3 regions of the Serratia sp. YWN4 genome follow, and region 2 is predicted to be linked to each of the others. Evidence: predicted binding sites of a transcription regulator. Region 2 holds the regulator's gene; each other region holds the start of a gene.
The links. Region 2 encodes Fur, which represses iron uptake genes when iron is present. Its sites were predicted from a motif close to ATAATAATGAGAACNACTATCAA; they were not measured.

Region 1 (7,830 bases), 760 kb from region 2:
CAGCAACATTTCCCCGCCCAATATGTTCCACGCTTTGGCCGTGATGTTCTGGTGCTTCGTTGGGCTGGAGGCCTTTGCCCATCTGGCCACCGAATTCCGCAATTCTGAGCGGGATTTCCCGCGCGCGCTGCTGCTTGGCATGTTGGTGGCCGGTGCTGTCTACTGGGGTTGCACTGTGGCAGTGCTGCACTTCCATGCCTATGGTGCCGATCGGGCTGCTGCTGCTTCGCTGCCCGGTGTGGTTGTACAGCTGTTTGGCGAAAGTGCACTGTGGATTGCCTGCATCATCGGTTATCTGGCCTGTTTTGCCAGCGTGAATATCTATACCCAGAGCTTCGCCCGCCTGGTGTGGTCGCAGGCGCAGACCAGGCCATCAAGCGCGCTGGCAAAACTTTCCGCAGGGCGAGTGCCGGTGAATGCCTTGAGCGCCGTGGTCGGTTGTTGCCTGATCTTCACCCTGCTGATCTATACCCTGAATCTGCCACTCGATACGCTGTTGGTGTATGCCAATGGGATTTTCGTGCTGATTTATCTGCTGTGTATGCTGGCAGGTTGCCGGATCTTGCAGGGCCGTTCGCGGCTGATGGCGGTGATTGGTTCAATACTGTGTCTGTTGCTGCTGGTGATTATCGGCTGGAAAAGCCTGTATGCGTTGGTGATGTTGGCGCTGATCTGGCTGGTTTTGCCGCGTAAGCCGCAGGTGGTTGTCAGTCAGCAATAAGGGCGCGCAGGCGCGCCCTCGTCAATCTTATTCGTCTGCGGGTTTGGTGGTTGGCGCGGTATTCAGCTTGCCTTCCAGCTCGGTCAAACGCTGTTCCAGCAGCGCCAGCTTCTCACGGGTGCGCAGCAGTACCTGGGTCTGCACGTCGAACTCTTCGCGGTTAACCAGATCCAAACGGGTCAGCTGCGATTGCAACACTTGGCGAACCTTTTTCTCAACGTCTTCCCCGAATTCCCGTACGCCTTTAGGCAGAGATTCTTGTACCTGGCGTGCGATCTGTTCAATTTTTTTCGGGTCAATCATGGCATTTCCCTTTCTGATATTGAGTGGCTGATGCCTAGTGTAATGCGAGTTGCCCGCCGGATAAACCAATACTCGTCATCTAACGCCATAGCTTGAAAGACGGGGGTGATGGCGCTATAGTCGAGAGGCTTATTCTCAGGGCGGGGTGAAAGTCCCCACCGGCGGTAAATCACCTTCTACGGTGAAAGCCCGCGAGCGCTCAACCTGTTCTCAGGAATCGGTTAGAGGTCAGCAGATCCGGTGTAATTCCGGGGCCGACGGTTATAGTCCGGATGGGAGAGAGTAACGACACCTGTCGGGCTTATGCCCGCTTGCGTTATTTTTTCGGCTATTGTGATAGCCACTCCTCAAGCTAGCCCTGGTTCTGGTAATCCATAATTTTAATGAGGTTTTTTACCATGAATCAGACTCTACTTTCAGATTTCGGCACGCCAGCGGAACGCGTTGAACGCGCGCTCGATGCATTGCGCAATGGGCGCGGTGTGATGGTGCTCGATGATGAAAACCGTGAAAACGAAGGCGATATGATCTTCGCCGCAGAAACCATGACCGTTGAGCAGATGGCGCTGACCATTCGCCACGGCAGCGGTATTGTGTGCCTGTGTATCACCGAAGATCGCCGCCAGCAGCTTGAGCTGCCGATGATGGTCACCAATAACTCCAGCCAGTTCCAGACGGCGTTCACCGTGACCATCGAAGCCGCGCAGGGCGTGACTACCGGCGTATCGGCTTCCGATCGCCTGACCACCATTCGCGCCGCTATTGCCGATCGTGCCAAGCCGAGCGATTTGAGCCGCCCAGGCCACGTGTTCCCACTGCGTGCCCAGCCGGGTGGCGTACTGAGCCGCCGTGGGCACACCGAAGCGACGATCGATCTGGTCTCCATGGCCGGTTTTAAACCTGCCGGTGTGCTGTGTGAACTGACCAACGATGATGGCAGCATGGCGCATGCGCCGGAAGTGATCGCGTTTGCCAAACAACACGAAATGGTTGTATTGACCATCGAAGATCTGGTGGCCTACCGTCAGGCACAGGAAAAAAAAGCCAGTTAATACGTTGATTGGTATGAAAAAGCCGCTTTATCAGCGGCTTTTTTACGCCCAGCTAGCTTAGCCAATCCCGCCGCTTTGCAGCAGCGTCAGGCTGAACCCCATCACTGCCATGCCACATAGCACGCCATAGCTCGGGTTATTGTGCGGATCAATCTCTTTCGCCAGCGGCATTAGCTCATCTACCGACAGCGCCACCATAATCCCGGCTACCGCAGCCATAATCGATGCCATCACCACCGGTGAAATCATCGGGCCCAGCAACAGGAAGGCCATAACGCCCCCCAGAATTTCTGCCAGGCCGGAGATCCCTGACCACAACAGCGCCTTGGTTTTGGAACCGGTCGCCGCATACACCGGCCCGGCGACCGCTAGCCCTTCGGGAATATTGTGGATCGCTACGGCCAAGGCAATCCCCATGCCCAGCTCCAGATCGGCACTGGCCGTCACAAAGGTGGCGATGCCTTCTGGGAAGTTGTGCAGGCTGATACCCAACGTCAACAGGACTGCCGTGCGCTTCAGGTTGTGCGGCTTAATCGGCTTTTGCATCAAATCCTGCGGATGCTGGTGTGGCAACATGCGATCGAGCGCAAAATAGCCCAGCAGCCCGAGCATGAACATGCCATAGCCGAGCACCGGTGACACCCCAGGGGTATGCAATGCGGCAGGCAGCATTTCCATCAGTGAAATCAGCAGCATAATCCCAGCGGCAAAACCGAGGGAAAACGCCAGCAGGCGATTGGATGGCTTCTGGCCGATAATGCCGAACAGGGCACCGACAAAGGTTGCGCCACCGGCCAGCAGGGTCAGAATCAGCGGTACTGACAAGATAGGTTCCTTTACGCTAATGATTATTGTTTATGTTCCGATACTAACAGAGTAAAGGCATAAATCGAGCGGATTTGGCTGATTGCTTCCATTGAGCTAGCCGTTCAAATTTATTGAAGATCATTATCATGGTTATCCGGCTGTCTCGGTAAAGCAAAGAGCGTAATGTAGCCAGCAGAAAGCCTATTACGTTAAGCAAAGGATAACTTATGACCACCTCTCGTATGCCTGCACTGTTTCTTGGCCACGGTAGCCCGATGAACGTGCTGGAAGAGAACCGTTACACCCAGGCATGGCGTGCGCTGGGTGAACAGTTACCGCGTCCGAAAGCGATCGTTGCTGTTTCTGCCCACTGGTATACCCGGGGCACCGCTGTGACGGCGATGGAACAGCCAAAAACCATTCACGATTTTGGTGGCTTTCCTCAGGCATTGTTTGATACCCAGTATCCGGCACCCGGTTCACCCGAACTGGCAGCCCAATTACAAACTTTGCTGGCTCCGAGCGAAGTGGGTGCGGATACCGGTGAATGGGGATTGGATCACGGCACTTGGGGCGTGCTGATCAAAATGTACCCGCAAGCAGATATCCCGGTGGTGCAGCTCAGCATTGATGGTACTCAACCTGCGCAATATCACTATGAGCTTGGCCGCAAGCTGGCAACGTTGCGCGATCAAGGCATTATGATCGTTGCTAGCGGTAACGTGGTGCATAACCTGCGGATGGTGAAATGGCAGGGGAATGCCAGCTCGTACCCATGGGCAGAATCATTCAACCAGTACGTGCGCGATAACCTGAATTATCAGGGTGAGAATCATCCACTGGTGAACTTTATGCAGCATGAAGGTGCTGCGTTGTCGAACCCGACGCCGGAACATTACCTGCCGTTGCTGTATGTGCTGGGGGGTTGGGACGGTAAAGAGCCGATCTCAATCCCGAACGATGGCATCGAAATGGGGGCATTGAGCATGTTGTCGGTACAGGTAGGATAATAAATGTGATTGGGTGTAGCGCAGTGCCACGCCCAATCTATTACCAAGCACTATCAGCCAAGAATAATATGCGGATAGAAACGTGACAGATCCTGGGTGATCAACTCGCGATCTTCCCGCAGGCCGATACCACAAGGTTGATCGTTCACCAGCCAGCTACCGATTAGCGTATAGCTGCCTTCAAACTGCGGCAACGGATGGAACTGCTGCACAATCATGCCTTCTTCGCCGTATGGCCCTTCAACGCGCGCCACTTCCTGGCCGTTCTGCACGATCTGGATATTCGCCCCTTCTCGTGAGAACAGCGGTTTGGTGACGTAGTGATCCATCTGCGGATGATCGTCTTGCGCAAAGTAAGCCGGTAACAGGTTCGGATGGTTGGGGAACATTTCCCACAGCAGCGGCAACAGCGCCTTGTTGGAGATAATGCTCTTCCAGGCCGGTTCCAGCCAGCGCACGCCAGCGTCTTCCAGCTTGGTGGAAAACATTTCGCGCAGCATGAATTCCCACGGATAAAGCTTAAACAGGTTACCGATAACCTGGTTTTGCAGATCGGTAAACTGGCCTCTTTCCCCAAGGCCGATCTCTTCCATAAACAGGAATTCGGTCGGCAGACCAGCTTCCAGCGCACAATCTTGCAGATATTGCACCGTACCGCGATCTTCTTCGCTGTCTTGGCAGCAGGCCAGATGCAGCAGGTTAAAACCGTGATTGGCTTGCAGATCGGCAAAGCGTTCGATCAGTTTTTCTTGCAGGCTATTGTACTGATCGGACTCGGGATCCAGCTTGCCAGCGTTGATCTGATCTTCCAGCCACAGCCATTGGAAGAAAGCCGCTTCATACAGCGATGTGGGCGTATCGGCGTTGTTCTCCAGCAGCTTGGGTGGATTCACACCGTCATAAGCCAGATCGAGGCGCGAATACAGCGAAGGCTGATGGGTACGCCAAGAACTGCGAACAAACTCCCAGGTATGCTTTGGAATACAGAACTTGGTCATCAACTCGTCGCTGTTGACCACTCGCTTCACCGCTTTCAGGCACATTTGATGCAATTCTGCGGTAGCGTTTTCGATCTCTTCGATCTGTTCCAGGGTGAACTGGTAATAGGCGTCTTCACACCAGTACGGCTCGCCGTACATGGTGTGGAACTGGAAACCAAATTCAGTGGCTTTTTCGCGCCAGTCCGGGCGCTCGGTAATCGCAACGCGTTTCATGCCTTAACCGCCCATGCTACGCGAGCTGGAACTGGAGGTTGCGCTGCTGCGCTGCATGCTGGTCTGCTTGGCGACGCTTTCACCGAAACCACCACGGGTGATGGTTTTGGTCACCGCCGGTTTAGGGGCCATGGCGGTTTTAGGCACGGTCATGGTACGGCCGCCTGCGGTTGCCGGGCCATAGCTCTTGCCGGTGGCATCCACGAACTTGCCGTTTGCCGGGCTAGCACCGTTTTTAGAGGTGAACAGCGGTTGCTGGGCGAAACCTGAACCGCCCATCATCCGGCCCATCATGTAGCCCGCCATCAATGGCATCCACATGCTGCCGCTGCTTTGCGACTCTGCGGCCATACCTGCCTGTGCAGGCGCCTGAGTTTGAGCACATTGCGTTTCGCCGAATTCGGCTACGCAATCTTCACGGGTGGAGTACTTCGGCGCGGTTTTCTCGGCTTCTTTCATCGCGTTGTTGTACGCAGTGGTGCATTGCTCGCTCATCGAAGGATTGGCGCGCGAACAGTCGTCGGAATTTTGATACAGAGAAACCGTTTCATCCGCCTGTTCGCAGCCGGCCAGCATAAAGACTGCGCTGATCGCCAAAGCCACGGGCGCAACACGCCAGGATTTGCGGAATGTATCTCGGTTGATGTTTTTTGTCCGTTTCATCGTTAGTAATCTCATCATTTGGGCTGTATTCGCCCTTACCCAGTAGTAGGCCGTAAGGATAGGGGAAAGATGGTCATAATTAAAGCGAAAATGCCCATAGAATCCACTCTTTACGCAGTTATACGTTGCGATGTGCGCCAGTTCGCTTTACGGCGGGAGAAAGCTTTATATGAGTACTGTTATGCAACATCATGCAGCCTGTGATGCTTAAATTTTCTCCAGCCCGCCAACGGGCTCTCGGCGTGTATAGCCAAACTCAATAACGGCGTATCGGCATTTCCAACAGAGGAGTGAATCGTGAAAAAGCTGATCAATAAGGTTGAGTCGGTACTGAACGAACAGTTGCTGGGCATGGGCGAAGCCCACCCGGAACTGCTGGTGCATCAGGAGCCGGTATTTGTGACCCGTGCAGCAGGGCCGATTCCCGGCAAAGTGGCGATCCTGTCCGGCGGCGGGAGTGGCCATGAACCGATGCACTGTGGTTTTGTCGGGGAAGGAATGCTGGATGGCGCTTGCCCGGGGGAGATTTTCACTTCACCGACGCCAGATAACATGTACGAATGTGGTCAGGCTATCGACGGCGGCGCTGGCGTCTTGCTGATCATCAAGAACTATACCGGCGACGTAATGAATTTTGAGACGGCGACCGAATTATTACACGACAGCGGCATGATGGTGGCAACCGTGTTGGTAGATGACGACGTGGCGGTCAAAGACAGCCTATTTACCGCCGGGCGGCGTGGTGTGGCCAACACGGTGCTGATGGAGAAGCTGCTTGGCGCAGCGGCGGTAAGGGGCGATGACTTGGATGCCCTGGTGGCGCTGGGCCACAAAATCAACAACCAGGGGCATTCGATCGGTATCGCACTCGGTGCCTGTACCGTTCCGGCTGCTGGCAGGCCATCGTTTACTTTGGCAGACAACGAGATGGAGTTTGGTGTGGGGATCCATGGCGAACCGGGCATCGAACGGCGGCCATTCACGACTCTCAACCAGGCCGTCGATGATATGTTCCATACCCTGATTGAACACGGCCCTTATCAGCGCCAGAACCGCGTTTGGGATCGCACACCTGGGGAGTGGCGCGATGAAAGCCAGAGCAAGCGGGCTCTAGCACGCGGCGATCGGGTCATTGCGCTGGTGAATAATCTGGGGGCCACGCCGCTTTCCGAATTGTATGGCGTTTACCACCGTTTGGCAGAGCGCTGTGCAGAGGCAGGGGTGATCATTGAACGTAATCTGGTGGGTTCATACTGCACCTCGCTGGATATGCAGGGGGTTTCCATCACTTTGCTGCAAGTGGATGACGAGTTGTTATCACTGTGGGATGCGCCGGTGAAAACCCCTGCGCTGCGCTGGGGTTGAGGAGAAAACATGACGTTAAGCAAACAACAGGTGGTGGACTGGTTGCTGCGTTGCGCTGAGGTTTTTACCCGCGAGCGTGATTTTTTAACTCAGTTGGATACCGACATTGGCGACGGTGACCACGGCCTGAACATGAGCCGTGGTTTTAATAAAGTGGTGGAAAAGTTGCCTTCAGTGGCCGATCAAGATATCGGTTCTATTCTGAAGCACACCGGTATGACGCTGCTTTCCAGCGTGGGCGGTGCCAGTGGCCCGCTGTTCGGTACTTTTTTTATCCGCGCGGCACAGGCAGCCAATGCCAAGCAAAGCCTGGATCTGGCGGAGTTGCAACAGGTAATCCAGGAAGGTGTTGCGGGAGTGGTGATGCGCGGCAAGGCGGAACCGGGGGATAAGACTCTGTGTGATGTTTGGTGGCCGGTGTTAGCCAGTCTAGGCCAGTCGGTGCAGCAACAGCTTAGTATGGTGCAGGCTCTACAGCAGGCCGCCTTGTGTGCTGAACTGGCGGTGCAGGCCACGATCCCCATGCAAGCGCGCAAAGGGCGTGCCAGCTATTTGGGCGAGCGCAGTATCGGCCATCAGGATCCGGGGGCGACCTCGGTCATGTTGCTGATAAAAGCGTTGGCTGAGGTAGTGGAGGAGGCCGGATGATCAATATCGTTATCGTTTCACACAGTGCTCAACTGGCGCGTGGCGTA
Region 2 (7,830 bases):
AAGTTACATGCGTGCCAGCCTGCACTCCAGTTGGCATCAGATAAACGTAGATCATGGCACGCAAAAGTCAACGCGGACGTTACATGGGTGACAAAGGGAGAGTGACGTGAGTAAACCTTACGCTTTAGTCGTTGACGATCACCCGTTGGTGGCTGGGGGAATTGCCGCGTTCTTAAGCACACATTGTGGTTACCAGCAGGTGTATGTCGCCGCCAGCCGCCAAGAGTGCGATGGCCTGATAGAAGAAAAAGGCCCTCCCCAATTACTGGTCTTAGATTTCTGGTTACCTGATGGCACTGCCCTTCAGTTAATTAAGAAACTGCCACAGGAAAATCCCAATATTCGTCTATTGGTGATCAGCGGGGATGAGAATAACAATGTTCAACACAAGGCTCGTGAGATGGGTGCGCACGGTTTTGTTCATAAACACGACTCCCCACAGATCTTCAATCAAGCCGTTACGGCACTGCAAAACGGGCAACTCTGGTTTCCGGAAGCCTCGGAATTACCGTCTTTATCCTCACCAACGGTTAATTATCAGGAATTCGGGCTGACCAAGCGTCAGGCGGAAGTGCTGGCGATGATGCTACGGGGATTCTCAAATAAACGCATTGCCATGACGCTGGCAGTGTCTGAACCCACGATCAAAGAGCATATTACCGGTATTCTCAGTAAGCTTGGCGTCAATAACCGAGTCGAGGCTATCACGTTACTTCAGGGAAGACGCTTCACGCTATGATGAAAACCCTCAGTGATAAATCTCCGCACGGCATCAAGCCGCACTCGCAGCTCCGTTTGTTGAACAATGTGTTAGCGCGATTGGTTTTTAGCATCAATGCTGTGCCTTTTGTCGGTATGGTGTTTGCCATTTGGCTCTATAAGCTGCAACTGCCGCTGACGCCCGTTATCTGTTGGATTGTTCTCTATCTTATTGCCGCCGTGCTCGTCAGGATTTGGCACTACCGCTATCACCAGAAACTGAGTACAACGGCTGACACCATCATGCTGGCCCAGTGGTTACCTTGGTGAATCGGGTAGCCTTGCTGCACGGTATCGGCCTGTCTTCGTTGATGATCGTGACAGCCATGAGCCAATCCTTTGATTTCACTCTGCTGCTCAATATCAGTATTGCCGCTATCATCGCCGCCAACGCGACACATCTGACCCCGCTATTGGGTGCATTCCAGCGGTTTTTTATCAGCTGTTGGGGAATGTTGTTGGTCCTGATCCCGTGGCGATCGGGTGAAGTCTGGCCAATCATTTTCTTGCTTAATCTACTGTATGCCGTTGCTATTTATCGTCATGCTTTAACCTCACACGCCTTCTTCCTGCAACAGGTCAGACTGGAAGAAGACAGCATCTTATTGGCTGAGAAATTCCGTGTGGCGAAAGAGGAGGCGGAACAGGCATTACATGATAAAAACCTGTTTCTCACCACCGCCAGCCACGATCTCCGCCAACCGATTCACGCAATGGGATTTTTGATTGAAGCGATCGTGCACAAGAATCGCGATCCCCGGTTGAACCCGCAGCTCCATGATCTGCAAGAGAGTGTGCGTTCGTTACATTTAATGTTTAACTCACTGTTGGACCTGACAATAATAGAAAACAATGCCATCAATGTCCCGCAGACAAACGTGGAGTTAGTGCCATTAATCGACTCGATCATCACTCTGTTTCGTGAAGAGGCGAATAATAGGGGCTTAACGCTACGCTCGAGATTCCCTCGGCAACGCTGCGTTGCTTTAGGCGATCTCTCGTTGCTCAAACAGTCGTTAATCAACCTGACGCACAACGCACTACGATACACCCCACAAGGTGGGGTGCTGATCTCTGTTCGCCCGCGTGGCAAAGAGTGGTTGATCGAAGTCTGGGATACCGGAATTGGCGTTGCTGATGCTGAAAAAAGCCAGATTTTCTCTCCCTTCTATCGCCCGGAGCTTGCCTGGCGTATAGACAGTGCCGGGCATGGACTGGGCCTGGCGGTAGTAGCAAGATGCGCGAAACTGATGAAAGTACAGTGCGGAATGAGCTCGATAGAAGGGAAAGGTTCACGTTTTTGGATGCTTCTGCCAGCCAGCGACACAATGGCAGCCATAGCGCCATTAACCGCACAGCAAAAATCCTTATCCGCACCGCATAGAACGCTTTCCGGAACCTGCTTGGTCGTTGACGACGATCCCTTGGTTACCTCTGCCTGGGAGAGCCTGATGCAGGCTTGGGGAGTGACGGTTCGCTGCGTCGCTTCTGCCAACGAAGCTTTTGCCGTGCTTGAGAGCGGCTTTTCTCCGCAGGCGATCTTGTGCGATCAGCGCTTGCGTTCAGGTGAGAGTGGTTTCGATATTTTGCAGGAGTTACTCCAACGTTTACCACAGGCCAGTGGCGCGATGGTCAGCGGCGAATTTAATTCGGAGATCTTGCAACAAGCGGAAAGAGAGGGTTACCTGGTGTTATCTAAGCCATTAGAGCCTTCGCAGCTTCATGCTCTGCTTTCACAGTGGCTTTCTTCTGAGTAGCTTGGCATCAACAATGTGCTGCCAGAAAGGTATTGATAACATCTATCTAACTTATAAATACCTACCTAAGCATGATACCCTGACCCAATGTCTTTAAATCGTAAACTTCACCATGAAATTACATTATCAACTCTTGGCTGCCGAGGCTCCCACATTACCGATAGTGCTGCTCCACGGCATGTTCGGCAACCTGGATAACCTTGGCATACTGGCACGCGACCTGAATCAACAGCATACGGTGATCAAGGTCGATCTGCGCAATCATGGGCTTTCGCCGCGTGCTGATGAGATGACCTATCCGGCGATGGCGCAGGATCTGCTGACGTTGCTGGATGATTTGCAGTTGGATAAGGTCATCGTCATCGGCCACTCCATGGGTGGTAAAGCCGCCATGGCGCTCACGGCGATAGCCCCTGAGCGGGTTGAACGGCTGATTGTGATCGATATCGCCCCGGTGGCTTATAACACCCGCCGCCACGACAAGATTTTTGCTGCTCTGCAAGCGGTCACCGATGCCGGTATTAGCCAACGGCAACCGGCGGCACAGCTGATGCGCGAATATCTGGATGAAGAAGGCGTGATCCAGTTCTTGTTAAAGTCTTTTCATGCCGGAACCTGGCGCTTCAACCTGCCGGTATTGATCGCACAATACGCGAGCATGATCGGCTGGCAAAATGTCCCCTCTTGGCCACATCCAACGCTATTTATCCGCGGTGGGCTTTCGCCTTATGTGCAGGATGAGTACCGCGAAGACATTGCCCGCCAATTCCCGCAGGCCCGAGCTTACGCCGTCGCAGGTACCGGCCATTGGGTTCATGCGGAAAAACCGGACGCTGTGTTACGGGCCATCCGCCGCTTCCTTGATGAAGCCTGAAACAAAGTGGTGAAAAAACGTGCTAAAGAGAACGAGTTAGCGCGTTTTTGGCTAAGTTAAGCATTGTCGTTGCTCTATCTGCTGGGGTAATATGGCGCGCTATTTCCGACGTCTTTCAAGCTGCTATAGCTTGGGTCCTGCGGGGATATAATTTTGCCGCCCAGTTCAACGTGCAAACAAGCACTTGGCTGGAGGTAAATTTGGCTTAGGGTTTATTGGCCCGAATGGTGTTAACTGAACCGTCTGGAAGTGTGAAAACGCTTTCTGATGCAAACTCCCTTGCAGTAGTCCGCAACAATGGCAAAAGAACAAACGGATCGCACGACGCTGGATCTGTTCGCAGATGAACGCCGTCCGGGGCGACCGAAAACCAACCCGCTTTCCCGTGATGAACAGCTTAGAATCAATAAGCGTAATCAGCTACGGCGTGACAAAGTGCGTGGATTACGGCGTGTGGAGCTGAAAATCAACGCAGACGCCGTGGATGCTCTGAACAAACTGGCGGATCAGCGCGATATCAGTCGCAGCGAATTGATTGAGCAAATGCTGCTGGCAAAACTGGCGGAAGAACAGCCAGAATCATGATCTCTTCAGCCGCACGCGCGGCGCGGCGTTAAGGATGACGCCGGATCAACACCGCTGGTACTGATCCCCCCGCATCGCATAAATGCGATAAAACCCCAGAGCACATTTCTGGCATGATGGTTATTTACCGGTAAGAGAGAGTCACCACGTTGAACTCTTGCCTTGATCTTACGTAAGACGATACCCAAAGGCTCGACGTTGCAGGTAAGCAACCCACGAACACCAAAGGTATATCCACTGAATTAAAAAGGTTATCTGCAATATGGCTCATGTAGGCATTTTCTTTGGCAGCGATACTGGCAATACCGAAAACATTGCCAAGATGATCCAGAAAAATCTTCAGCAAAAATATGGCAAAGACGTGGCTGAAATTCACGACATTGCCAAAAGCAGTAAAGAAGATCTGGAAGCTTTCGACATCCTGCTGCTCGGCATCCCCACCTGGTATTACGGTGAAGCCCAGTGTGACTGGGATGACTTCTTCCCAACGCTGGAAGATATTGACTTCAACGGCAAGCTGGTGGCGCTGTTTGGTTGTGGTGACCAAGAAGACTATGCAGAATATTTCTGCGATGCGATGGGTACCATCCGTGACATCATCGAACCGCGTGGTGCTGCGATCATCGGCCACTGGCCAACCAAAAGCTACCACTTCGAAGCCTCTAAAGGCTTGGCAGACGACCATCACTTCGTCGGCTTGGCTATCGACGAAGATCGTCAGCCTGAACTGACCAACGAACGCGTAGATGCCTGGGTTAAACAAATCAGCGAAGAGCTGAGCCTGGCCGACATCGTCGGCTAAGCCCCCCTCCAGATATTGTACAAAAGCCCTGCAAAGCGCATAGTGTCGGCTACAGGGCTGCTATCGGTATCACGGATTAGAGTAATAGAAGCTACAAGTCTGTAACTTCCCGCACTATCAGGGTAAACTGCGGCATCGGTTTATCCCATCCATCAAGACGTTGCATATACCCTTATGCAATAGTGCAGATATACCTTTGTTAACAACCGACGGTTTCTATTTAGAGCAAGCGGTTCTATAATGAGACGCAATTAATTCTTTTTGTGCCGACCAATGCCATAGGCGAAAACGCCCCAACTTGATTAGCACAGTAACAGGACTGAATCCGCATGACTGACAACAATAACGCATTGAAGAAGGCCGGCTTAAAAGTCACGCTTCCGCGACTCAAAATTCTGGAAGTCTTGCAGGATCCGGCATGCCATCACGTCAGTGCGGAAGATCTGTACAAAAAACTGATAGATATGGGTGAGGAAATCGGCTTGGCAACGGTTTATCGCGTACTGAATCAATTTGATGATGCGGGCATTGTGACTCGTCACAATTTCGAAGGCGGTAAATCCGTGTTCGAACTGACCCAGCAGCATCATCACGATCACCTGATTTGCCTGGACTGTGGCAAAGTGATCGAGTTCAGCGACGAACCTATCGAAGTGCGTCAGCGTGATATCGCCAAACAGCACGGTATTAAGCTCACCAATCACAGCCTGTACCTGTACGGCCATTGTGAAGTAGGTGATTGCCGCGAAAACGATACGCTGCATGACAAGCGATAACTCTGGCCTGCCAGAATCGAGAAACCGCCTTAATGGCGGTTTTTTTGTGCCTGCGATTTACAGACAAAAAAATCCCCGGACAGGCCGGGGAAAATGATAATTCCAAATATTGCACTCTCTTGCAGCACTTCTTTCTGACACGGACTACACCTACAGCCCATCCGCCGACACGCAGATGGGCTGAGTTTTGGCTTAGGCTTTTACCGGCTCGGCACGGCTGAAACGTTTGCCATCCGGGCTGACCGCACGGATTTGAACATCACCCGCAACGGCCGGGCGAGCACGATCGTCATAGCGCTGCCACTGTTTGCCGCCATCGGTAGAATATTCAATAGCCAAACCAGGCAAGGAGATATTAGCCTCCAGCTTGCCATCAACAACGCGTGCTCCCGGCACTGGCAGACGGTAGCTCACGCCACCTTTATCCAGCTTGGCCAACTCACGTTGCCCGATCAGGTTGGCAAAGTGCAGCCAGTCCTTTTCCAGCGTCTTGGTATCGACATGATGGGTTTCGCCACCTTTGTATTCACGACCGGCTTGATAATCCTGCTCCCAGCTCGCACGGTGCCAGGCACGTTCCGCAACAGACAGAGCACGTGGATAAATCATGTATTCCATTTGCTGGTCGGTACGCACAACTTCACTCCACAGCTGAGCTGAGAGGCCATAAGCACCCGGCCATGATTTGTCACTCTTGGCGGTGAAATGGTTGCCATCGCGGTCAACCGAGGTTTCAGCGTTTTGCGGCAGGTTGTTTGGTGCGAAGCTGAAGATCTTCTGCTCATCGCTGAAACGGGTGCCCCAGTAGTAACCATGCTCTTCCGGGGTCACTTCATAGGGGAAGTCCATATAGACGTAATCCGGGTTGGAGATCACCACCTGATAGCCCTTGTTCGCCCAGTCGTTGGCTGAGTCGAAGCCGCCCCAGAACAGGGTATCCCAGAAGTTCACCGTAACATTCTTAGTCGCGAAGGCTTTCGAGTCTTTGGCATCTTTCAGGCCATCCTGCCACGCCTGCATGCTGTCAATGCCGTGCGCTTTCACCAGTTGGCTGACTTCAAGCCCGAAGTAGCTCGGCAAGTGTTCCATATCTTCCACTTTGCCGTCTTTGATGATCGCCTGACAAACCTCAGACTTGGCCCATGGCTTGTCTTCTTTGCTCAGATCAAGAATGCCCTTGCCCGCTTCCGGCTTCTTCACATCGGTATAACCGGCACCCAAGCGGATGTTCTTCGCTTCATCCCCACCAAAATGCCAGGTTTGCAGTGGTTGACCGGCTTCTTTGTGCATCTGGGCGACTTCACCAATCACTTTATCAACAAAGTTTTTGGATGAATCCAGGCACGGGTTCAGGTAGCTCTGACGGTTAAAATACTGCACCGAGGTGGTATTGGACGTATCGGTCGGATCCACCAGGCGGAACTCATTCGCCTCTTTCTCTTTACCTTCAGCCAGCAGTTTCTTGTAGCGCGCTTCCATGGAAACGATCGCAGCGCGGGCATGCGCAGGCATGTCAATCTCTGGGATCACTTCAATCTGGCGTGCCTGAGCATATTTAACGATGTCGATATAGTCCTGACGGGAGAAGAAACCACCGTGCGGCTCTGGGCCTGAACCGTATTGCGGCAGCAGACAGGTGGTTTCGCTCAGGTCATGGCAACGCTGGCCACCCACCTCGGTCAGTTCCGGCAGGCCTGGGATCTCAATACGCCAGCCTTCATCATCCGTCAGGTGGAAGTGGAATTTATTCAGCTTATAGGCCGCCATCTGATCCAACAGACGCAGCACCGCATCTTTATGGTGGAAGTTACGCGCCACATCCAGGAAGATGCCGCGGTATTGGAAACGCGGTGCATCTTTGGCATCCAGCGTGGCAATCTTCTTGCTGCCGTCAGACGGGATCAGCGACAGAATGGATTGCAGGCCATAGAACACCCCGGCCTGATCGAAGCCGGTGATCGCAGCCCCTTTCTCACCAATCTTCAGTTGGTAAGCGCCTGGAACCGCCAGATCGCCTTTAAATGCGCCCGGTTGAATATCGGTTTTGATTGGATAACCACCAGCATGGTTTGCCACGCCCAGCAGTTCAAAACGCTTGGCTGCCGCATCTGCCGCTGGTTTGGTCAACGCGCTTAGATCCAAGGCAACACCTTTGCTCAGATCCACATCATGCTGATGAACCTTAACTTCCATCGGCGTTGGCATAATCTGGCCACGCAATGCTGCCGCTGGCAGCACTTTCAGATCCTGATTCTTGGTGAAGCGGCTTTCTGGCAC
Region 3 (7,830 bases), 2.2 Mb from region 2:
GATTTTTTTGTCGTAACTCAGCGTCAGGTTTTCGGCGCGCAGCGGCGCAGCTAACAGGTTTTCAGCATTCATTTTTTTCGCGACTCGCGGATTAATAACCAGATCAGATAAATGCCCCCCAGGCTAACGGTCAAAACGCCGACCGGCAACTGGTAAGGCATAAACAGGCGTTGGGCGGCGACATCTGCGGCCAGCAACAGCAACGCGCCGGTTAAGGCCGTCAGCAGCAGCACGTTTTGGTTGGCGCACAGGCGGCGGGCGATCTGCGGTGCTACCAGGGCAATGAACGAGATCGGGCCAGCCACGGCGGTTGCCGCTGCGATGAGCAGCACCCCGGCCAAGAACAGCAGCAGGCGCGAACGCTCAACGGCCACCCCCAGCGCACAGGCAGTATCATCACCCATTTCCAGCAGCCGCATGCGCCGGGCCAGCGCGGCCAGCAACATGACTGCCAGCAGGATCACCAGCACGGCGGGCAGGCTTTTTGCCCAGGAGATGCCGTTGAGCGAGCCCGCGCTCCACAAACCGGCGGTCATCGCCGATTCCAGCGAAGCGCTGACGATCATCCAGGTATTTAGGGCAAACAGCAGGGCGCGCACCGCAATGCCGACAATAATCAGGCGGAAAGCCTCAACGCCGTTGTGCCAGGCTAACAGGTAAATCAGCCCGGCGGTAATCAAGCCACCGGCCAGTGCGCCAGAGGTAATGCCGAGAATGCCGCCGTTGAACAGCACAATAACGACCAAAACGCCGCTGTAAGCGCCGGTATTGAAACCGATTACGTCCGGGCTGCCGAGCGGGTTGCGCAGCAACGATTGGAAGATCGCACCGCTGATGCCGAGTGCGGCTCCCAGCAGCAGCGCCAGAGCGACACGCGGCAAGCGCCACTGGGTGACGATAATCGCCAGATTAGCCGGGCCTTCGCCGCGCAGGGCGTCGATCACCTGCACGGCGCTGAGCGAAAGCGTGCCGGAAGCGAGGGCATAAACCGCCAGCGCCAGGCAGGCGAACAGCAAGAGCAAAGCGGTAACCAGCGGGCGTGCCAGCCGCAGTGGTTTTTTGGCGAGGGTTTGGCGAGAAACCATTAGGCTCATCTTATGCTCCCCGGCGGAACATGCGGCGCTGGCGTACCAGCATAATCAGCACCGGCGCGCCGATCAGCGACAGCACGATAGATACCTGCAACTCGCCCGGCACCAGAAAGCGGCCAATCAGATCGGCTGTCAGCAGCAGAATCGGCGTTAACACCAGGGTCCAGGGCAGCATCCAACTGAGTTCAGATCCTGCAAATCGCCGGGCAATATGCGGCATCATCAACCCGACAAAGGCGATCGGGCCAACGGCAGCGGTCGCGCTGCCGCACAGCAAGGTAATTGCCAGCAAACCGAGCAACTGCGTGCGCATAATGCCGGTGCCCAGCGCGGCGGCCAGTTCGCTGCCCATGCTCAGGCTATTTAGCGCTTTGGTCAGACACAGGGTCATTAACGTACCCAACAGGATCGGCAGGGCGACGGTGCGCACCACCGCCATGCTTTGAATATCGAGAGAACCGGCCTGCCAGAAACGCTGTTGATCAAACACCTGCGGGTTGAGCAGGGCAATGCCGGAAGTCAACCCTTCCAGCACCGCCGCCAGCGCTACCCCGGCCAGCGTCAGGCGAACCGGGCTGAGGCGGCTGCCGCCCAGCGCGCCAACCAGCGCCACCAATAATGAGGCAAAAAAAGCGCCCGCAAAGGCGAACCACAGATAGTGGCTGACGTCGGTCGCGCCGAAGAAGGTGATCCCTAATACCACCGCGAAACCGGCACCGAAGTTAACCCCCAGAATACCGGGATCGGCCAGCGGGTTGCGGGTGAGGGTTTGCATCAGCGCACCGGCCAGCCCAAGGGCAACCCCGGCCAATACGCCGATCAGCGTTCGTGGCAGCCGGGCTTCGGTCACGATGATGCAGTCGGCACCGGTACATTGCCCGTTCAGCGCCTCAAGCACGGTAGTAAAAGGGATGGATTTAGCCCCCAGCGACAGGCTGAGCATCATCATTAAGATCAAAACGGCAACGGCACACAGCAGCCCGAGCAGGCGCGGCCAGAATGAGCGGGATAAGCCCAGGAATGGGGCAGATAAAGGAGGAGAGCAATTACGCGTAAGCCGGAACATGACAGCCTATTATCAATTGAATATAAATGATATTTATTATCATTATTGATTGTATCTATCTATGGTAGCATAGCAGCCTGAGCAGCACTAGCGCTGTTCCTGATGAGTTTCAAGCTGCATAACGGAGTTCGGTTGTGGTGATAACAAGATGAATAAACCCTCTATTTTGCTCGATTTTGGCCTGCTGAAAACCAATGCGGTCTTTCGTGCGGTATTTTGCGCCCGTTTTATTTCGATTCTGGCACTCGGCCTGATGGCGATTGCCATCCCGGTACAGATCCAGGCGTTGACCGGTTCAACCTTGTTGGTCGGGCTAGCGGTGACGCTGGCCGGTAGCGGAATGTTTGCCGGTTTGCTGATGGGCGGAGTGCTGGCCGATCGCTATGAGCGCCGCCGCCTGATCCTGTTTGCCCGTTCCACCTGCGGTGTCGGTTTTGTCGGGCTGTGCCTGAATGCGGCGTTGCCTGCGCCTTCTCTGACCGCGATCTATCTGTTGGCGGTGTGGGACGGTTTCTTTGGTGCTGTCGGCGTGACCGCCTTACTGGCCGCCACGCCGGCGCTGGTGGGGCGTGAGAATATCGTGCAGGCCGGGGCCATCAGTATGTTGACCGTGCGTTTTGGCTCGATCCTCTCACCGGCGATTGGCGGCGCGGTGATCGCCAGCGCCGGTGTGGCCTGGAACTACGGCCTGGCGGCGTTAGGCACCATGTTGACGCTGATCCCTTTATTGCGCTTACCGCAGTTGCAACCACCGCCGCAGCCGCGTGAGCATCCGTTGCGTGCCTTGATCGGCGGTTTCACCTTCCTGCTGCAAAATAAAGTGATTGGCATGGTGGCGCTGATCGGCGCGCTGATGACCATGGCCAGTGCGGTGCGGGTGCTGTATCCGGCGATCTCCGGCATGTGGAATGTGAGCATCGGGCATTTGGGCTTTATGTATGCCGCCGTACCGTTGGGGGCGACGATCGGCGCTTTCACCAGCGGGCGAGTGGCGCAGGTCGCTAGGCCGGGCTGGGTGATGCTGCTGACGGCGATTGCCGCCTTTGCTGCTATCGGGCTGTTTGGCCTGATGCCGTGGTATGGCATGGCGCTGCTGTGTCTGGTGGCTTTTGGTTACCTTAGCGCGCTGAACTCGCTGTTGCAGTATGGGCTGATTCAGAACCTGACGCCGGATGCGTTTCTTGGCCGCATCAACGGGCTGTGGACCGCACAGAACGTGGTCGGCGATGCGCTAGGTGCCTTGCTACTGGGAGCAATGGGGGCGTTTATGCTGCCAGCCATGACCTCAACCAGCTTTGGTTTTGGCGCCGTACTGCTGGCGGTGGTATTGGCGTTCGCCATGCGCGGTTTGCGCCAGGTAGGCAGTGGCGGGCAGAGCCATGTGCTACAACCCGCCGCTGAAGCTACTGAGAAATAAATAGCTGCTCAAGACGCGCCAGCAGGTTGCTGGCGCTGTAATAATCCAGGCGGAAAGTATCGTTGCCCAGCGCATAAACCCGTTGGTTTTCTACCGCGGGCAGATGCGCCAGAAAGCTGTTGCTCATCAGCCGCTGCACGTCGGTTTCGTCATTGGCAAACAGCAGCAGGGTTTGGCCATTCAGACCCTGCGCCAGATTTTCCCCACCTAATTGAATAATGTCTTTGCGCGCCCCTTGGCTGGTGCTGGCGTTGAGCTTTGGCGGCAGCGTTGCCAGAGTAAAGCCTAACTGCTGTAGCAGTTGCCCTTGTGAGGAGTCGGCGGTCCACAGGTTGGCATTTTTGCCATCGCTGCGTAAGACCAGCGCCGATGTGGGCTGCGCAGGCAACGTCATCCGCTGTTTCAGCGCTTTTTCTCGTGCCGCAAACTCACTGACGGCTTTCTCCGCCTGGGCTTCGTGCCCGGTTGCCTGGCCGAGAATGAGCGCCAGCTCCTGCCAACTCTTGTTGTCGTAATTCACCACCAGTACCGGTGCAATGGCCGATAACTGATCGTACAGGCGCAGCGCGGAATCGGCACCGGTGGCGGACATCACAATCAGGTCAGGGGCTTCACCGGCTACCGCTTCGGCATTGGGTTCACCGATGTATAAGCGCTTCACGCCGCGCTGGGCGGCGATCTCACCCCATTGATGGAAAAACCCCTGTTTATCTGACAGCTGGTTGTTTGGGCTGGTGGCTCCGCTGGCGATCACCGGGGCACCAATGGCTAACAGGGTGCCGGTGACGGTGACGCTGGTAGAGACAATCCGCACCGGGGGCTGCTTGAGGGTTATCACGCCGTGTGAAGTGGTAAGGCTGCGTGGCCACTCTGCTGTGGTTGATGCTTGGGCTATGCCCAGTGCCAGCATGGCAAACAGCGCCAGGCCGAATCGCAAGGTAGGTATCATTTTCGGGAGTCTCTGTTTAAATGTTAATAATTATCATTTTAATGAATGAAGTCACAAAATGTATACGTCGATTTTGATGCAAAGAAGTTTTTACATTTATTGACATGGCAAATTCGGGAAGGTATTTTACCGCAACGTAATACAAATGATAATCATTATTATATTGGTTGTTGTTTCCAAATAGAGGAAGTGCCGATGGTGTTAGCCGTTAAGGGTACCGAACAAGAGGGGCTGCAAAGCAGAGATCGTGCGCTACAGTCAGCCACGGTTTCCCCAACCTCAGGTTTCTTTTTTACTTCTCCTTATCGTAGCCTGAGCACGCAAGGGTGCTTTGCCAAAATTACGCAGCCTGCCGCCGATGGCGATAATCTGCAAGGCACCTTCCAGCGGGCAGTACAGCAGGCGTTTGCCCAAGCCCGACAGGCAGGGATACCAAACCCGGTGCTGTGCGGCGCTATTCCTTTCGATACCCGTCAACCGTCGGCGTTATTTATCCCCCAGCAGACCCAGTGGTTTGAACGTGAAGCCTTTATGGCAGGCGTGAAACCCACAACAGCCGCGTTGCCCGCCATTACCCGCCAGACCGAGTTACCGAAGCAGGCGCAGTTTATGCAAATGGTGGCCGATGCGGTGCAGGTGACCGGCGGTGAACAGCTGGAAAAAGTGGTGCTTTCTCGCCTGCTGGAGATTGAAACCAGCCAACGGATAGACTCGCAGGCACTGATGATGCGCATCATTGCCCAGAATCCACAGGGTTTCCATTTCCATGTCCCGCTGGAAGAGGGGGCGTTGGTGGGGGCCAGCCCGGAACTGCTGCTGCGCAAGTACGGTAATCAGTTCCATTCGAACCCGCTGGCAGGGTCGGCACGGCGTGAAAGCGATCCTCAACAGGATCGTCAAGCCAGTGAGCAACTGCTGGCGTCGAGCAAAGATCGCTATGAACACCAGATTGTCACCGCAGATATGCGTCAGGTCTTGCGTGGCCGCTGCCGCCATCTGCATATTCCCGCTTCCCCGGAACTGCTGAGCACCACGACGCTGTGGCACCTTTCGACGCCGATCGACGGCGAAGTGGCCGAACGGGCAGAGAACGCGCTGTCGCTGGCCTGCCTGTTGCACCCGACGCCAGCACTTTGCGGCACACCGACGCTGGAAGCGCGTGAACTGATCGCGCAGTTGGAGCCTTTTGAGCGTGGGCTATTTGGCGGCATTGTTGGTTGGTGTGACGCCGAAGGTAACGGTGAGTGGGTGGTTACTATCCGCTGCGGTACGGTCAACGCCAATCAGGTGCGCCTGTTTGCCGGCGCGGGCATTGTGCCGGACTCATCTCCACAGGCTGAATGGCATGAAACCGGCACCAAACTCAGCACCATGCTGCGTGCCTTTGGCCTTCAAGGATAAACATCTTATGAGTATTGCTTTTACCCCCTGGCCCGAGGATTTCGCGCGCCGTTACCGTGAACGTGGCTATTGGATCGATAAGCCGCTGACCGAGATCTTGGCCCGGCAGGCAGACAATGACGCCGTTGCCCTGATTGACGCGCAGCGTAGCCTGAGTTACCGCGAACTGGAGCAGCTTTCCGATCGCCTGGCCGCTGCCTTGCTGCGCCGGGGGCTGCAAGCGGGCGATACCGCGCTGGTACAGCTTGGCAACGTGGTGGAATTCTATGTGGTGTTCTTTGCCCTGCTGAAGATCGGTGTGGTGCCGGTGAATGCGTTGTTCAGCCACCAGCGCAGTGAACTGAATGCCTATGCCAGCCAGATCAAGCCCGCTTTGTTGATTGCCGATCGCCAACATAGCCTGTTCGCGCAGGACGATTTTCTGACGGCGTTCAGAGAACAATATCCCTCGCTGCGGGTAGTGGGGTTACGTAGTCAATCTGCTGGAGAACATGCTTTAGCCGCCTGGCTGGAGGAGGATTGCGGTGACTTTACACCGGCTCCGACGGCCGCCGATCGGGTGGCGTTTTTCCAGCTTTCCGGCGGCAGCACCGGCACGCCGAAGCTGATCCCGCGTACCCACAATGACTATTACTACAGCATCCGCCGTAGCGTAGAGATCTGCCGTTTCGATAGTGCCACTCGTTACCTGTGCGCACTGCCGGTCGCGCACAATTACCCAATGAGTTCACCGGGGGTGTTAGGCGTGTTCTATGCTGCCGGGCGGGTGGTGTTTGCCGCCGATCCAGCCGCAGCGCAGTGCTTCAGGCTGATCGAACAGCATCAGATTACCGTCACCGCGCTGGTGCCGCCCGCCGTCACTTTGTGGTTACAGGCGATTGAAGAGTGGGGTAGCAACCAGCAATTAGCTAGCCTGCAACTGTTGCAGGTGGGTGGTGCCAAGCTGGGGGAAACCCTGGCGGCGCGCATTCGCACTGAGATCGGCTGCCAACTGCAACAGGTATTTGGCATGGCCGAAGGCTTGGTGAATTACACCCTGCTTGATGATGACGACCAACACATTCTCGCCACCCAAGGCACACCAATGTGCCCAGACGATGAGCTGTGGGTGGCTGACGAACAAGGTAATCCGTTACAGGTGGGTGAAACCGGCCGCCTGATGACGCGTGGCCCCTATACCTTCCGTGGTTATTACCAGAGCCCAGAGCATAACGCCGAAGCCTTTGACGACAACGGTTTTTACTGTTCGGGCGACTTGATCAGCCTGACAGCGGACGGTTACGTGCAGGTTCAAGGGCGGCAGAAAGACCAGATTAACCGCGGTGGTGAAAAGATTGCCGCCGAAGAGATTGAAAACCTGCTGCTGCGCCATGCGGAAGTGATCAATGCCGCGCTGGTTTCGATGCCGGATACGCTGATGGGGGAGAAAAGCTGCGCCTTTATTGTGGCGCACAGCGCCGTGAAACCGGTGGTATTCCGCCGCCATCTGCGCGAATTGGGGGTTGCGGAGTTCAAATTACCCGATCGCTTTATTCAGGTGGAATCGCTGCCGTTAACCCCGGTCGGCAAGGTTGATAAAAAACATCTGCGTCAACATTTGACTCAGGCTCAGGGAGAATAAGCCATGGCTATTCCTAAACTTAACGATTATGTATTACCAACGCCGAGCGAATTGCCCGCTAATAAAGTGAGCTGGGCCTTTGAACCGCAGCGCGCCGCATTGTTGATCCACGATATGCAGCAGTATTTCCTCAATTTTTGGGGGGAAGACAGTCCGCTGATTAAACAGGTGGTAGAGAACATCGCCAAGCTGCGCCGCTACTGCAAAGAGCAGGGCATTCCGGTGTTTTATACCGCGCAGCCTAATCAGCAGAGTGATAAAGACCGGGCGTTGTTGAACGATATG

Region 1: the regulator Fur is predicted to act here: its motif matches at 3,015-3,037, upstream of ygiD (4,5-DOPA-extradiol-dioxygenase).
Region 3: the regulator Fur is predicted to act here: its motif matches at 4,663-4,685, upstream of ACX9GT_RS17415 (isochorismate synthase).

The regions. Positions count from the first base shown of each region.
Region 1 is NZ_CM147696.1:767,548-775,377, forward strand. Features, by position in the region: gene yjeH (L-methionine/branched-chain amino acid transporter) at 1-721, shown strand, start outside; gene ubiK (ubiquinone biosynthesis accessory factor UbiK) at 749-1,024, opposite strand; FMN riboswitch at 1,152-1,312, shown strand; gene ribB (3,4-dihydroxy-2-butanone-4-phosphate synthase) at 1,423-2,076, shown strand; gene zupT (zinc transporter ZupT) at 2,134-2,901, opposite strand; gene ygiD (4,5-DOPA-extradiol-dioxygenase) at 3,111-3,893, shown strand; gene ACX9GT_RS03615 (glutathionylspermidine synthase family protein) at 3,947-5,107, opposite strand; gene ACX9GT_RS03620 (DUF1190 family protein) at 5,111-5,770, opposite strand; gene dhaK (dihydroxyacetone kinase subunit DhaK) at 6,068-7,135, shown strand; gene dhaL (dihydroxyacetone kinase subunit DhaL) at 7,145-7,783, shown strand; gene dhaM (dihydroxyacetone kinase phosphoryl donor subunit DhaM) at 7,780-7,830, shown strand, end outside.
Region 2 is NZ_CM147696.1:1,529,767-1,537,596, reverse strand. Features, by position in the region: gene ACX9GT_RS07200 (LuxR C-terminal-related transcriptional regulator) at 107-739, shown strand; partial or broken gene ACX9GT_RS07195 (hybrid sensor histidine kinase/response regulator) at 739-2,516, shown strand; gene ybfF (esterase) at 2,629-3,390, shown strand; gene ybfE (LexA regulated protein) at 3,688-3,975, shown strand; gene fldA (flavodoxin FldA) at 4,238-4,777, shown strand; gene fur (ferric iron uptake transcriptional regulator) at 5,107-5,553, shown strand; gene ACX9GT_RS07170 (family 20 glycosylhydrolase) at 5,746-7,830, opposite strand, start outside.
Region 3 is NZ_CM147696.1:3,696,421-3,704,250, reverse strand. Features, by position in the region: gene ACX9GT_RS17440 (ATP-binding cassette domain-containing protein) at 1-72, opposite strand, end outside; gene fepG (iron-enterobactin ABC transporter permease) at 69-1,094, opposite strand; gene fepD (Fe(3+)-siderophore ABC transporter permease) at 1,096-2,157, opposite strand; gene entS (enterobactin transporter EntS) at 2,306-3,574, shown strand; gene fepB (Fe2+-enterobactin ABC transporter substrate-binding protein) at 3,561-4,523, opposite strand; gene ACX9GT_RS17415 (isochorismate synthase) at 4,719-5,924, shown strand; gene ACX9GT_RS17410 ((2,3-dihydroxybenzoyl)adenylate synthase) at 5,932-7,545, shown strand; gene ACX9GT_RS17405 (isochorismatase family protein) at 7,549-7,830, shown strand, end outside.